Regions from separate parts of the Agrobacterium sp. DSM 25558 genome, predicted to be linked through region 2. Evidence: predicted binding sites of a transcription regulator. Region 2 holds the regulator's gene; the other holds the start of a gene.
What was found. Region 2 encodes LexA, which represses DNA repair genes until DNA is damaged. Its sites were predicted from a motif close to TGTTCNNNNTGTGTTCNG; they were not measured.
Positions count from the first base shown of each region.

Region 1: a site for LexA is predicted at 4,358-4,375, ahead of dinB (DNA polymerase IV). Genes of this name have one in related genera too.

Region 1 is NZ_FMUD01000004.1:137,705-145,136, forward strand. Features, by position in the region: gene DSM25558_RS05560 (aspartate/glutamate racemase family protein) at 1-532, shown strand, start outside; gene DSM25558_RS05565 (aspartate/glutamate racemase family protein) at 529-1,305, shown strand; gene DSM25558_RS05570 (GntR family transcriptional regulator) at 1,390-2,157, opposite strand; gene DSM25558_RS05575 (hypothetical protein) at 2,444-2,812, shown strand; gene DSM25558_RS05580 (hypothetical protein) at 2,907-3,149, opposite strand; gene dinB (DNA polymerase IV) at 3,241-4,329, opposite strand; gene DSM25558_RS05590 (hypothetical protein) at 4,489-4,797, shown strand; gene DSM25558_RS05595 (DUF4112 domain-containing protein) at 4,954-5,379, shown strand; gene DSM25558_RS05600 (sensor histidine kinase) at 5,396-6,778, opposite strand; gene DSM25558_RS05605 (response regulator transcription factor) at 6,775-7,432, opposite strand, start outside.
Region 2 is NZ_FMUD01000001.1:210,049-217,480, reverse strand. Features, by position in the region: gene DSM25558_RS01125 (amino acid ABC transporter ATP-binding protein) at 1-41, shown strand, start outside; gene gltA (citrate synthase) at 125-1,414, opposite strand; gene DSM25558_RS01115 (ComEC/Rec2 family competence protein) at 1,676-4,162, shown strand; gene DSM25558_RS01110 (glutathione S-transferase family protein) at 4,183-4,860, opposite strand; gene lexA (transcriptional repressor LexA) at 5,251-5,973, opposite strand; gene kdsA (3-deoxy-8-phosphooctulonate synthase) at 6,247-7,095, shown strand; gene eno (phosphopyruvate hydratase) at 7,321-7,432, shown strand, end outside.

The DNA of each region.
Region 1 (7,432 bases), on a different contig from region 2:
CGACAGCGGCATGTCGATGTTGCGCTCTGTCTTGACCATCCCGGTCATTGCGCCGGGCCGTCATTCCATGCTGATGGCACAGATGTTGGGCGACAAGTTCTCGATCCTGATGATGTGGGATCGCTGGAAAATGCTCTACACCAAGACGCTGGGCGAGCTTGGCATGGAGCACAAATGTGCGTCGATGCGCTCGATTGGCGTGACGCCCGATAATAAGAGCCTGCTTGCTGGCAAGGAAGACGAGGTGTTCCCGCTTCTGCTCGATGCGGCCAAGAAATGCGTCGAAGAGGATGGCGCGCAGGTGTTGATCTTGGGTTCCACCACCATGCACGAGGCTCATTCCTGGCTCTCTGCCCGCATCGGCGTTCCCGTCATCAATCCCGGTCCGCTGACCTACAAGCTGGCATCGATCGCGCTCGACCTGAACCTCACCCACAGCAAGGCGACATGGCCGACGCCGCTGTCTCCCAAGCACGACATGATCCGCGCCATCGGTGCTGCCGGTGCAGCCTATCTGGAGGGCAGTCAATGACCCGCATTCTTGTCATCGTTCCCTTCGCGCTGGATGAGGAGGGTGTACGTAATCGCCAGGCGCAGTCACAATATGTGCCGCTGCCTGCGGATTGGGAGCTGACCTATCGCCCGGTCACCTGCGGCCCGACATCCTTCATGTCTCCGCATGACTGGGGGTTGATGGACCTCGCCATCTTCGAGGCCGGGTGCAAGGCGCAGGACGAAGGCTTTGATGCCGTTTGCATCGACACGATGTCTGATAGCGGCATGGTCATGCTGCGCTCGGTCCTCTCCATTCCCGTCATCGGCGCGGGTAAGGCTTCGATGCTCTATGCGCTGACGCTGGGCGGCAAATTCTCGGTTCTGGCGCAATGGGAACCGGCACTGCCGCGATACCGCAAGGCCATCCGCGAATATGGATTCGACCGGCAATGCGCCTCGGTCCGCAGCTTCGATCAGCCGCCGGATTTCTCCAATCTCTTGGGCGGCAAAGAGGACAGTGTTTTCCCGCGCATGCGTGATGTTGCCATGCGCTGCATCGAGGAAGACGGAGCGGAGGTCATCTGCCTGGGCTCAACGACCATGCATCAGGCTGGCGAGTATCTCGCTGCCAACCTGCCGGTACCCGTCGTCAATCCAGGCCCGCTGACGTATAAGCTTGTGGAAACCTTTCTTGCACTCGGCTTAACCCACGGCAGAGATGTCTATCCGCCGCCGGTCGAGCCGCGGCTGGATATGTTGCACGCGATGATGAAGGCGGGAGCTGCTGCGGAGAATGCGGCAAACGGCTGAGCGATAATTTTCACGCTGCTGATGTAATAGTTTCGATAAGGGCCGCGCATCCGATGTGCGGCCTTTCCTTTGGCGATAAGACGATCAATTCCCGAGTGAGAAATCCTTGCCGTCTTCTCGCTTCAGCGAGACACGGTATTCGTAACGGTCAGCGCGATAGAAAATCTCGGCGGCATAGAACGGCTTTAGTTCCGTATTGAAAAATAGCCGATTGACCAACATCAGTGGAGCGCCGATCGGTATCTCCAGATGTTTGGCCGCACAGTCGTCGGCCAAGGTGGCGGTCAGCGTCTGTTCGACCTTTTCAACCTCGGCGCCCGCCTTTTGCACGAGATCGATCATATCGGTCGTTGCCAAATCCTGGCGGTTCAACGTCTTGCCGATTTCCGGCAGAAGGTAGGCGGTCGAAAGCGAGTAGGGGCGGCGGTCCAGCGAACGGACCCGCACGGCCCGAACCAGTTCCGTTGTTGGCGGTATGCCCATCTGCTCGCATATGCGGGGTGGCGCTTCGCCAAGATCAAGACTGACGACCTTCAACCGGGTGCTCTTTCCCACTGCGTTGAGGTAGCTGAACAGACTGTTGATGTTGGAGACGACAACGCGATTGAGTTTGTTCTCTTTGCTGCGGTCGGTAATGAAGGTTCCGCGCCCGCGCGTACGGGTCACAAGTCCCTCCGCCGTCAGCATTTCCATCGCTTTGCGTATGGTAATTCGACTGACGGAGAAGCTCTCCGCAAGTTCTGCTTCGCTCGGCACAGGTGCGTCACCGGGGTAGTAGCCCTTTACGATGCGTTCGCGCATGACCGCGTAAATGCGGTGGTAAAGCGGGGTAGGAGAACGGACTTCAGGCATCAATCAAGGAATTCCAAAAGAGAAATCGAATTACATTAGCTGCGGGCTATGACGGAAATTAGCCCTATAAAATCATGCCTCTTCAACGGCTGCTTACTTTTAGGCATCAATCTCACAATGGTGAGACGGCAGCAATTCAAAAGATTATAACATTATGTCATTTATACCTTTTGCGGGCAATGCGCTTTTGGCTGGATTTAATTTTACGCGGGATTGTTTTTAGGCGACCTTCGGCGGGAACATACGGGATGGTGCCCGGTTAGGTTTTGAAATAAGGAATCCTGTCATGAATGATAAGAGCACTCAATCACCAACGTCCGATCCTGCGAATCCCGATCTCTCGCTTCAAACCGATCCTGGCAACACTGTGCCAGACGAGAATAACATCGAGTCGAAACCATATACGCCATTGGTCGATGTTGCCCTTCAACAGGTTGCTGAACGGGATGACGGCATTGGCAACTCTGTCAGTGAAGATCTGACGGCGATCAAAGCAGAAGTGGAAAGCCTTTCGCAACGCGCCGTGGTCTCGGCGAAAGAGAATGCCGTCAGCACGGTCCGGTCCACGAGGGGCTTCGTCTATAAAAACCCACTGGCATCACTGGGCCTCGCCGCAACGCTGGGATACGCTCTAGGACTGATGCGTAAACCTTGATCTCGATGCCCGGAATGAAGTTTGCCTTAACGAGGCCATATAACTGAAGGGAAGCCGAGTGGCTTCCCTTTAGACAATCCGGTCTATTTGCATACTATCCGCGAAAATCGCCTTCGTTGGTCTCTCGCTCGTCATAATTTAAATCCCACTCCTTTTCGACAGGCTTCTTTCCAGGAGGAGACTTGTGCGTCGTCGCATCATCCGAGCCCGTGATAACACGGGGTTTGGCACTGGCTACACCGTTGTTGTCGCTGTGCTTTAGACCCTTGGCAAATTGCCCTTTGGCGTCGTTGTGAATGTCTTCTACGGAGCCTTTATCATCACTTGATGGTGTCATTACGCATCTCCTTTGACTGCCGTCTCGTAGGTTTTATCTCCCACACTACAGCGAACTACGGAGGGCATCAGTTGTTCCCAGAAACAGCGTGTCACAGCTCGAGAGCGAGTTGCGGCTCCTGGCTTGTCTGTTGGGTGTTCAGTGAGGACAGGGTGACTCCCAGCAGCCTTACGGGACGTTTGAATGGGGCGACTGATGCGAGCAAGACTTCTGCGATGTTGATGATCATCTCGGTATCGGAAACGGAGTCTGACACCGTCTTGCTGCGTGTTGCCTGACTGAAGTCGGAATATTTGATTTTGACGGTAACAGTCTTTGCCGTGATGTCGTGTGATTCGCAGTAGCGCCAGACCTTCTCGACCAGTGGCCGAAGCTCGGCTTTTGCCAGGCTAAGGTCACTGATATCGTCTACGAATGTGTCTTCAGCGCCAACGGATTTACGGATGCGATCGGGCCGCACCTGTCTTTCATCGATGCCCCTGGCAATGCCGTAGAAATATGGCCCAGACTTGCCGAAATGCTGCTGCAAAAAGGTGAGCGGTTTCGATTTCAGATCAAGCCCTGTCTCGATGCCATGGCTTTTCATCCGCTCCGCCGTGGCTGGCCCAACCCCATGGAATTTCTTGACGGCAAGGCCTTCAACAAAGCCTGGACCGTTTTTGGGCGTGATGACAGCCTGTCCATTCGGTTTGTTGAGATCGCTGGCCATCTTCGCCAGAAATTTGTTGTAGGAAATGCCGGCAGAAGCGTTGAGGCCAGTGACCGCCTTTATTTTGGCACGAATTTCAAGGGCAACCTCGGTTGCGATTTCCATGCCTTTCAGGTTTTCGGTGACATCGAGATAGGCTTCGTCCAGAGAAAGCGGCTCGATCAACGGCGTATATTCGGCAAAGATTTCACGAATTTGATGCGAGACTTGCCGATAAACCTCGAAGCGAGGCGACACGAATATCAGGTCCGGGCATTTCCGCTTCGCGGTGACGGATGGCATGGCGGAATGCACACCGAAGGTTCTGGCCTCGTAACTCGCAGCCGCCACAACACCGCGCGCTGCCGATCCACCAACAGCCAGTGGTAAGCCGCGAAGGTTGGGATTATCGCGTTGTTCCACCGACGCATAAAAAGCGTCCATATCGACATGAATGATTTTGCGAATGGGAGGCAGCGCCATGACATTCATTTCTACGCACCTCCCTTTAAGATCAAATTGAAACAAAGAGAGAACATATCAGCTTTTTTGCAAATTTCCAGTGCTGTTGCGGTTTCGTTTGGAGGGGAAGGGAACTCTCAGGGCGTAGGGGAGTCTGCCTATCGTGACACTTAAAACAGGAGAAGACCTATGGCCGATGACAGCACGACGACGATAAAAGCCATTTTCGACACGCGTGCGGCGGCAGACCTTGCTGTTGAGCATCTGGTTCAGCAGCATGGCGTGCCAAGACCTGACATCTTCATTCAGTCAGCGACCTCTGAGAACACCGTTGGTGTTACGCCGTCTGGCGGTGATGTTTCCGCCAACGACAATGCGCGTGAGGATGCTCCGCTTGGTGGAGAGATCGAAGTATCTGCCGACATTTCCGCCAGCGAAGTCTCAGCAGCGCAGCGCAGTCTCGGCGAAGCTGGCGCGATCCGCGTTTCAGCAGGCTGAACTGAACTCCGGAAAACTGCAGCGCGGCCCAAACGAAGGGCCGTGTCTACAGATAAACAGGTTCACTACCGCCTTGCCAATGTCCCTTGAACGCAGGCGTTGTCATACCCATTCATTTATAGAACGAATAATTTCTCTTTCGGGTTGGAGTCTTTGATGGCCGCAAGAACTTGGAATGCACATACGGGTCCAAATGCGTCTAGCGATTTCATCGATAGTGCCGAACGTATCAGGCGTTTGAGACGGCTGTCCGGTATTGCCCGCCTGATGGATACGGCAATCGGCATACCGGGTACCCGCATCCGCTTCGGTGCCGATTCCATCATGGGTCTGGTGCCGCTGGTTGGAGATGGTGCAGGCGCTTTGGTTGGTCTTTACATCGTCAACGAAGCCCGCCGCCTCGGCGTTCCCCGCGATAAGCTTGCCCGGATGGTGGGCAATATTGGCATGGACGCTGTGGTTGGCAGTGTGCCTCTCGTCGGCGACCTGTTCGACGTCTATTTCAAATCGCATCGCCGAAACGTCAATATGATCATCGATCATTTTGGCATCGATCAGGATGCGCTGAAACGGAAGCCTTAAATCAGGCGAACTGGTTTCAAACCAAAGCTGCCCGCGATGGTACGGTCGCGGGCAAAACGAGAACTGCCTTCAAGCCGCGCGGGGAGTTGTTTTCCAGAAGAAGAGAGCCGCTGTAGAGTTCGGCGAGCTCATTGGCAATCGTAAGTCCAAAGCCGGTTCCAGATATGCGTTCGTCTTCTCTGACGCCCGGAAGCAACACAGCGTCCATTCGATCATTGGCAATGCCCGGTCCGTCGTCCTCTATGGATATACGAATGTTCGATCCTTCTTTGGTGGCGACGACTTTGACTGTCGAAGAGGTCCACTTGAAAGCGTTCTCGATCAGGTTACCCAGCATTTCTTCTAGGTCGTTTTCTTCGCAAGCAACCGAAAAATCTCCGTCGATCTCCGTCTCGAACCTCACATCCTTGTCCGCATGAATAGAGCTGATTGCCAGATGCAAATTCGCGACGGTGTCGGCTAGGGGCGCACTAGAGATACGACCACCCGTGGCCATGGCCTGACGGGTGGAACTGAGGTGATGCTTGATCCTGTGGTCGATGCGCCTGCCGAGGTCGCGCAAAGTGCCGTCCGGGTCATTGCTGTCGCTTAGCGCCAGCAAAAGGCTCGCGACCGGCGTCTTAAGTCCATGGGCGAGGTTGGCAAATTGCATCCGTGTTGCGATCAGACGCTCCTCATTTGCAATCAGAAGCGCGTTCGTCTTCGCTGAAAGCGGCGCAAGCTCTGGAGACGGTTGCTGCGGCAAGCGCTCCAGGTCTCCGCGATTGATCGCATCGATATCCGCGACCATGGATGCGAGTGGGCGCAAACCGAACCGGATTTGCCACAGCGTTCCGCCTAAAAGAACGATGCCCAGTAGCAACATGCAAGGGATCAACCAAAACAGTGCCCGAAGAGCGGGGTCGACCAATGCTGCGGAAGGTGCGCTTGCCGTTATGGTCATCATCGTCCCGTGAATGCTGCGCGTGATTTGACGCGTGTAGAGCGCCTGGCCATCCTTGTCTCTAGCTTCTCCGGGCGAGGCCATGCCCGTCAGCATGTGTTTCAAACTCTGACGGGGAGGAGGGGCATCCATGGCACCTTGGATCAAGGAGCGGGAGGTCAAATGCTGTCCATCGGCGTCGATTTGCCAATACCAGCCTGACCCGCTCCGGTCGAATGGAGGAGCATCCATCGGCGTGGAAAGTGATAGCCTTCCATCCGAAAGTGGTTGAACGGCATTGGCCAGCGCGCTGATCTGGGTATCCAATCTTTGATCGATTTGCTCACGCACGACATTCTTCAAAGCCAACCACAGAATGATCGACGCAACCACGAGCGCCGCAGTGACGAAGAACCCGGAAAACAACAGCAGACGTTTCGCAAGCGATGCCGGTGCGCGCAGCCTAATCGTCTTCACTGTGCCACCGCAGCCGTCAGCATGTAGCCACGTCCCCTGACCGTTTCGATGCGTTCGGCACCCACCTTTTTGCGCAGCCGCGCAATGATGACCTCCATCGAGTTGGAGTCGACTTCTGCATCGCCCTCATAAACGCGCTCGTTGAGTTCGCGACGGTCCACCACTGTCCCCTTTCGCAGGATCAGGCAGGACAGAACGCGCCATTCGAGGGCGGTCAATTTCAATGGAAGACCATCGAGTTCGAACGTGCCCAGTTGCGCATCGAAAACAAGAGGCCCGCAATTGAGCCGCGATGACGCATATCCGGCCGCACGCCGCACCAGTGCGCGAAGTCTCAGCACCAGTTCCTCGACCTTGAATGGCTTCGGCAGGAAATCGTCCGCACCCGCCTTGAAGCTGGCCACCTTGTCGGGCCAGCCATCGCGCGCCGTCAGCACCAGAACGGGCAGGTTTCGCTCGCTTTCGCGCCATCCTTTCAGGACGGAAATACCGTCGACTTTGGGAAGACCGAGGTCGAGAATGGCAACGTCGAACAATTCCGTCAGCCCGGCATGAAGCGCATCTTCCCCGTTGCGGGCAATGTCGACAACGAAGTTTTCGAGCCGAAGCGCGCTGGCTATTCTGCTGCTGAGGTCGGCATCATCTTCTACGAGC
Region 2 (7,432 bases):
CACCCGAGCTGAAACAGTTTCTGGGCGTGACGGCGCATTGAAAGCTTTGCGGAATTGAGCTTTGTAGCAATAGAAAAGCCGGGCGTTGGCCCGGCTTTATGGTTCTTAGTCGATGCTTCCAAACTTAACGCTTGGAAACCGGCGTATAGTCGCGCTTTGCGGCGCCCGTATACAGCTGGCGTGGACGGCCGATGCGCTGCTGTGGGTCTTCGATCATTTCGTTCCACTGTGCGATCCAGCCGACTGTGCGGGCCAGGGCGAACAGAACGGTGAACATGGTCGTCGGGAAGCCGAGAGCCTTCAGCGTGATGCCGGAGTAGAAGTCGACGTTGGGGTAGAGCTTCTTTTCGACGAAATATGGATCGGACAGAGCGATCTTTTCGAGTTCCAGCGCAACCTGCATGATCGGGTCGTCACCATTACCGGTGGCTTCCAGAACTTCATACATCGTCTTCTGCATGATCTTGGCGCGCGGGTCGTAGTTCTTGTAAACGCGGTGGCCAAAGCCCATCAGGCGGAACGGATCGTTCTTGTCCTTGGCGCGGGCGATGTATTCAGGAATACGATCAACCGAACCGATTTCGTTCAGCATGTTAAGCGCTGCTTCGTTGGCGCCGCCGTGGGCAGGGCCCCAGAGGCATGCGATGCCCGCGGCGATACATGCAAACGGGTTGGCGCCAGAAGAGCCGGCAAGACGAACGGTCGATGTCGAGGCGTTCTGCTCATGGTCGGCATGCAGGATGAAGATGCGGTCCATGGCGCGGGCCAGTACCGGATCGACCTTGTAGTCTTCGCAAGGTACGGCGAAACACATGTTGAGGAAGTTGGAGGCGTAATCCAGATCGTTCTTCGGATAAACGAAGGGCTGGCCGATGTGGTACTTATAAGCCATTGCCGCAATCGTCGGCATCTTCGCGATCATGCGAAGCGAAGCGACCATGCGCTGGTGCGGATCGGTAATGTCAGTCGAGTCGTGATAGAAGGCAGACAGCGCGCCGACCGTGCCGCACATGACGGCCATCGGGTGCGCATCACGGCGATAGCCGGTGAAGAAGCGGCTCATCTGTTCATGCACCATGGTATGGCGCGTTACGCGGGTGTCAAAGTCTTTCTTCTGTGCGGTCGTCGGCAGTTCGCCGTACAGCAGCAGATAGCAGGTTTCGAGGAAGTCGCCCTGTTCTGCAAGCTGCTCGATGGGATAGCCGCGGTGCAGAAGAACACCTTCGTCGCCATCGATATAGGTGATCTTGGATTCGCAAGAGGCAGTGGACGTGAAGCCCGGGTCGTAAGTGAAGGTACCGGTGTTCCTGTAAAGCGTACCGATATCGACAACCTTCGGTCCGATCGTGCCTTCTCGGACAGGAAGATCGACCTTTTTATCGCCGAGTGTCACTGTCGCGCTAGTTTCCGTCATACCATACCTCCGAAATATGCAGGCGATGCGGGGTGACGCATCAGCCAGTTTAAGCGTCAGCGATTTAGCTATATGATCCGCGCGATAAAGCCAAGCTATCCAAAAGGCAAATTGTGCATTGCGGCACGTCAATATCTCGAAATGAAGCATTTCCACGGCAGAGTGTTTCATTCTAGGTCAATGCTTCCTTAATCGCGCAAATGGTTGCAATCTGCTTTTCAGGGTTGCAAACTAACCGTCTGCGGCAGGGGGCAGCGGTACTTGAATACACACGAAGAAAAGCAGTATTTCCGCCTTGCGGAAACGAGCGCCGTTGCGCAGACGGAACTCGATGATTTTCTGTTGCCCCTGCACACGTCCAACCGATCACTGACGATTGAGGGACGCGGCTCTCATTCTCCTCGTCGTCAGATATTGCGACTGAGAGGCTGGCTCGCACGCTGTCTTGAGGAAGAGGTTTCTCATCGCCAGGACTTTCTTTTCGTTCCTGTTCTCATCGCGGCAGGAGCCGCATTCTGGTTTTCTCTGTCGGTGACACCTTCGACACGGTTCATTCTGTGGGAGACCGTCTGCTTGGCGATAGCGGCATGTGCGCTGTTTTATCGCCCTGGCGTCATGTCTGCCGGTTTGAAAGCCGTCGCACTGTTTTTGTTCGGCATGCTGCTTGCCGATTGGGAAACGGGCAGGGCAGGGACCGTGATGCTTGACACTCCGGTGACCACGACGATTAGCGGAACCGTCGAGCGTCGCGAACTGGACGCGCGGGGATCGTGGCGATATGTCGTTGCGCTGAAATCGACGTCCGACCCGACGCTTTCGCGGCCGCCGGAGCGAATTTCCGTGGTGGCCCGAAGTCGACATGAGGCAGTTCTCATCGGCCAGACGGTCAGCGGAAAAGCCCGCCTTTCCCCACCCTCCGGCCCAGCTCTGCCGGGGCTCAACGACTTTGCATTTGCGTCATTTTTCAATGGTGTTGGCGCGACGGGATTTTTTTATGGGGCACCCAAAATACTGCCCTCCAATGCAGATGAGGCGGGTGCCAGCAGCTTCGTGCAGGATGCCGATACCTGGCTCTACCAACTTCGCAGCCACATCGCTCAACGCATTCGTGACCTCATCGGTGGTGATGCGGGTGCCTTTGCCGCATCGATTATCACCGACGAGAGACGCGCGATTTCCAATGAGACGATGGAGGCTCTGCGTGTTTCCGGTCTGGCGCATATCGTTGCGATTTCCGGGCTGAATATGGCGCTCGCCGCTGGCATCTTCTTCATCGGAATGCGAACCGTGTTCAGCCTGTTTCCTGGATTCTCCCAGCGCCGGCCGGTCAAGAAAATCTCTGCCTTTGCAGCGCTTTTGATGACACTGGCCTATTATCTCATTTCAGGATTTGCGGTGTCCGCAGAGCGGGCATGGTTGATGATGTCGATCATGCTGTTTGCTGTGCTGGTGGACAGGCCGTCGATCAGCCTGCGCAACGTGGCGCTTTCGGCGATCGTGATTATCGTCCTGTCGCCGCACGAGGTCATGGGGCCGAGCTTCCAGATGTCGTTTGCAGCAACGCTCGCGCTCGTCTCCGCATATGCGTTCTGGAGCCGGTGGCGCGGCGAGCGGGAGCGTCTCGTCATCTCCCGACCGCCATGGTGGCTATCGATAGCCAGTAAGGCTGCGACGATCATTGGCGGTGTCGTGATCACGTCACTGATCGGTGGCATATCGACGGCAATCTATTCCATCGAGCATTTTCATCGCATCACCACCTATGGGCTGGCAGCAAATCTTGCCGCGATGCCGATCATGTCTCTGATCGTCATGCCGTTTGCGCTCATCGGCATGCTGTTGATGCCATTCGGGCTCGACGCGCCGTTTCTGAAAATCATGGGCTACGGCATGGCGATGGTCATTGAAGTGGCCAAGACCGTGTCGAGTTGGGGCGGTGACGAGACGATTGGACGGCAAAATGGCTGGTTTCTGGCGATTTCAACAACGGGTTTCCTGCTGCTGGCATTGCTTCGCACACGACTTGCCTTGATTGGGTTGCCCTTCATAGCCGCCGGCTTTGCCATGCTTCTGATCGAGCAGGGGCGCGATAAACCGGACCTGCTGATCTATGAGGATGGTTCGCTGGTCGCGCTGACATCCGCAGACGCGGTTGCCTCCACCAAACAACGCGCCTCCGGCTTCGTTTACGAGCAATGGCAAAGAGCCGTGCCTTTACCCGCGCATCACGTCGCCCCCAAAATGCTCGATCGTGTCACGTCACCTGCTGGTGATGATGCAGAGGAAGCGGTTAGCTCTCAAGCCCGCACGGCGGGTTTGACCGATATCGAAAAGTCGCGGGCTGCCGAGGAGATGCGAGCAGCAACCGGTGCCACGGATATATTCACCTGCCGCAAAGATATGTGGTGTGTGGCTAAGTCGCAGAAGGGCGTAACTGTAGCGGTTATTTCCAACACTGCGCTGACGGGAACGGCATGCGACGTTGCCGACCTAGTGGTGACGACACGCAGAGTGCCCTTCGCCGCCTGTCGGTCCGGTGCGATCCTGATCAGTCAGGAGACATTACGACGTACCGGCTCCATGGAAGTCTGGCTTGGCCGTAAAGGCGACGCCGTTCTACGGGCGAAGGTTGCAATGCAGGGTCAGGATCGATCATGGACCATGCACCGCAGTTATGATTGGCGCAGCGAGGACTTCGATCCCGAGTTGCCTGCGCATATCGAAAATATGTTGGCGCTGGACCCATAGCGTGTGGCTGCCGCCATTTGCTATTTCGCGCGCAGATCCGCTGTCCATTCTCCCACGGCCCGCGCCTCAGCCTCGTGACCCGCATCTCGCCACGTTTCCAGCAAAGCAGCACCCTGCCATTCCTGCATGGCGGAAAGGGAAAGCAGGCGGTTTTTGTAGGCTTCGGCCTCCACCGACAGAGGTGTAGAGTAGGTCTGGAACCGGAATGCAACGGGGCAGTAGAACGCATCTATAGCGGTGAAGTTTTTCCCTGCCAGAAACGGACCACCAAAAGCTGCCAAGCCGTCCTGCCAGAGCGCGTCTATTCGAGATATGTCCCTCTGCAGGGGCTCGCTGATGGACGATGGCCGTATGCGCAAACCGACGCTCATTGGGTGTTCGTTGCGCAACGCCTGAAAACCAGAATGCATCTCGGCAGTCGCCGAGCGCGACCACGCCCGCGCTTTGGCATCACTTGCCCACACACCATCATGGCGCTCTGCCAGATATTCAGCGATGGCGAGGCTGTCCCATACGGTCAGGTCATTTTCTACGAGGCAGGGCACCTTTCCCGACGGAGAGAAGCGCGTGAAATCGTGGTTCGACGTGCCAAACTGTACGAGTTTTTCGTTGAACGAAATCTCCAAGGTTCGCATCAAAACCCATGGCCGCAGGGACCATGAAGAGTAATTCTTGTTGGCTATGTAAAGATCATACATGTCAATGTTCCCCATTATCGTCCATCAATACGGCACGCAATAGACCGGATACAGGCCGCCGGAGTGATAATGCTCATCAAACTATTTGATGGCCGCGGACGGACCTACCCGAAAACAACATTTAGGTACGCCAACGTTGGTAACTGTTCGTTCGATCTTCGATAAGACGAGCGCGAGGCACACAGCGACGTAGTGATTCTCAGATGCAACGAGATTGAGATACACCAATTAGTGGATTTCGTGACCCGACTAATGAATATAGGTTTTGTAGCCTAACTGCCGTGATTTTTTGTGGTCTTAAATTGATATTTCAGACAGGCTGGCAGGGAATATTATGACCATCAAAATACAATTTGAGTAGCGGGCATGACAACGCATGCCCGCAACATATTAATGATAACGGCGGATCAAACCGACCAGCTTGCCTTGAATTTTCACTCTGTCCGGTCCGAAAATTCGCGTCTCATAGGCAGGGTTTGCAGCCTCCAGCGCAATGGAAGCGCCTTTTCGGCGGAAGCGCTTCAGCGTTGCTTCCTCGTCATCGACCAGAGCCACAATGATATCGCCCGGATTTGCAGTGCTTCCATCGCGAATAATGACCGTATCACCATCGAAAATCCCGGCTTCGATCATCGAATCGCCTTTGACTTCCAGAGCGTAGTGCTCGCCCGAACCCAACATATCCATCGGAACGACAACGTCATGGGTGTTGTTTTGAATTGCGGAAATCGGCACACCCGCAGCTATCCGGCCCATAACTGGGACGCTAACAGAATTGGGTGCGCTGTCGTTGGACGCTGCGGGACGGGGCGGCTGTTCAGCCACCTTTGCTTTGCCCAGGCTACCCTCGATAACGCTGGGTGAAAACCCGCGTTGAGGCTTGGCTTGTGGCGAATAGGATTCGGGAAGCTTGATGACTTCCAAAGCGCGCGCCCGATTCGGTAGCCGGCGAATGAAGCCGCGCTCCTCAAGTGCGGTGATCAACCGATGGATACCTGATTTTGAAGCAAGATCGAGTGCATCTTTCATTTCATCGAAAGATGGCGGCACGCCGGACTCTTTCATTCTTTCATGAATGAACAGAAGCAATTCCTGCTGTTTGCGCGTGAGCATGAAGGAACACCCTTGGAATTAGAGGCGAAGATTCGCGAAACAAATACAGAACGAACACTATATGTTCCATATGTGTTCTGCAATCCCTTAAAATTCGGTGAAATTCATTTAAGCATCTGTTGATGCGTAAATCAGCAACACCAGATGGTCTTACGCGGACCTATACCGTGACTCTGGGCCGCCTTGCTGCTAAATGCGTGGCCAACAAACGATAAGGGAATATCTCGATGGTCTGCACCATTGAAATCGCCCGCTTTATTGCAAGGAAAGACGATGAGTGTAACGAACAATCTGAAAGTCGTTGCGGGGCAGGGCTCCAAAGCGGTTTCCTTTTCCAATACAGAACGCTTTTCGCTGATCGCCGGACCTTGCCAGATGGAAAGCCGCGACCACGCATTCATGATTGCGGAAACGTTGTCAGAGCTGTGTGGCAAGCTGGGTATCGGGCTGGTTTACAAGTCTTCTTACGATAAAGCCAACCGCACGTCCCTTTCCGGCCAGCGGGGCATCGGTATCGACAAGGCATTGGAGATTTTTGCCGAGTTGAAGGCGCAGTTCGGCTTTCCGGTTCTGTCGGACATTCACACGGAAGAACAGTGCGGCATCGTTGCGCCGGTGATTGATATTCTGCAAATTCCGGCGTTTCTCAGCCGTCAGACGGATCTACTGGTGGCTGCTGCCAAGACTGGTCGCGTCATCAATGTCAAAAAGGGCCAGTTTCTGGCGCCGTGGGATATGAAGAACGTTCTGGCGAAGCTGAACGACAGCGGTAACCCGAATGTGCTGCTGTGCGAACGCGGTGCGTCCTTCGGTTACAATACGCTGGTGTCTGATATGCGCTCCCTGCCGATCATGGCATCTCTGGGCGCACCGGTTGTTTTCGATGCTACCCACTCCGTGCAGCAGCCGGGTGGGCAGGGCGGTTCGACGGGCGGTCAGCGCGAATTCGTGGAAACATTGTCGCGTGCTGCTGTTGCCGTTGGCATCGCGGGTCTTTTCGTGGAAACACATGAGGACCCGGATAACGCGCCATCGGATGGTCCGAACATGGTTCACCTGAAGGACATGCCGAAGCTTCTGGAAAAGCTGCTCGCTTTTGACGACATCGCCAAATCTGCGTGACGGGTTTTGGCCTTAATCGGCTTTTATTGAAAAGCGGTGCCTGAAACGGGCACCGTCATTGTAATTTCTTGCGCGTCGTCTACAGCGACTGAAGAAATTCACATCGAGTCGCTATTCCGTCGCCCTGTTTATCGCGCCGATCATTCGAAAAGCGCTTCACAGTTTTCGGTATGCACTCTAAGACAGGCAACTGAAAAATCCTGTTCCAATCCCAAGGGAGAGATCATGACAGCCATTACCGATATCATCGCACGCGAAATTCTCGACAGCCGTGGCAATCCGACTGTTGAAGTCGATGTCTACCTGGAAGACGGCTCTTTCGGTCGTGCAGCAGTTC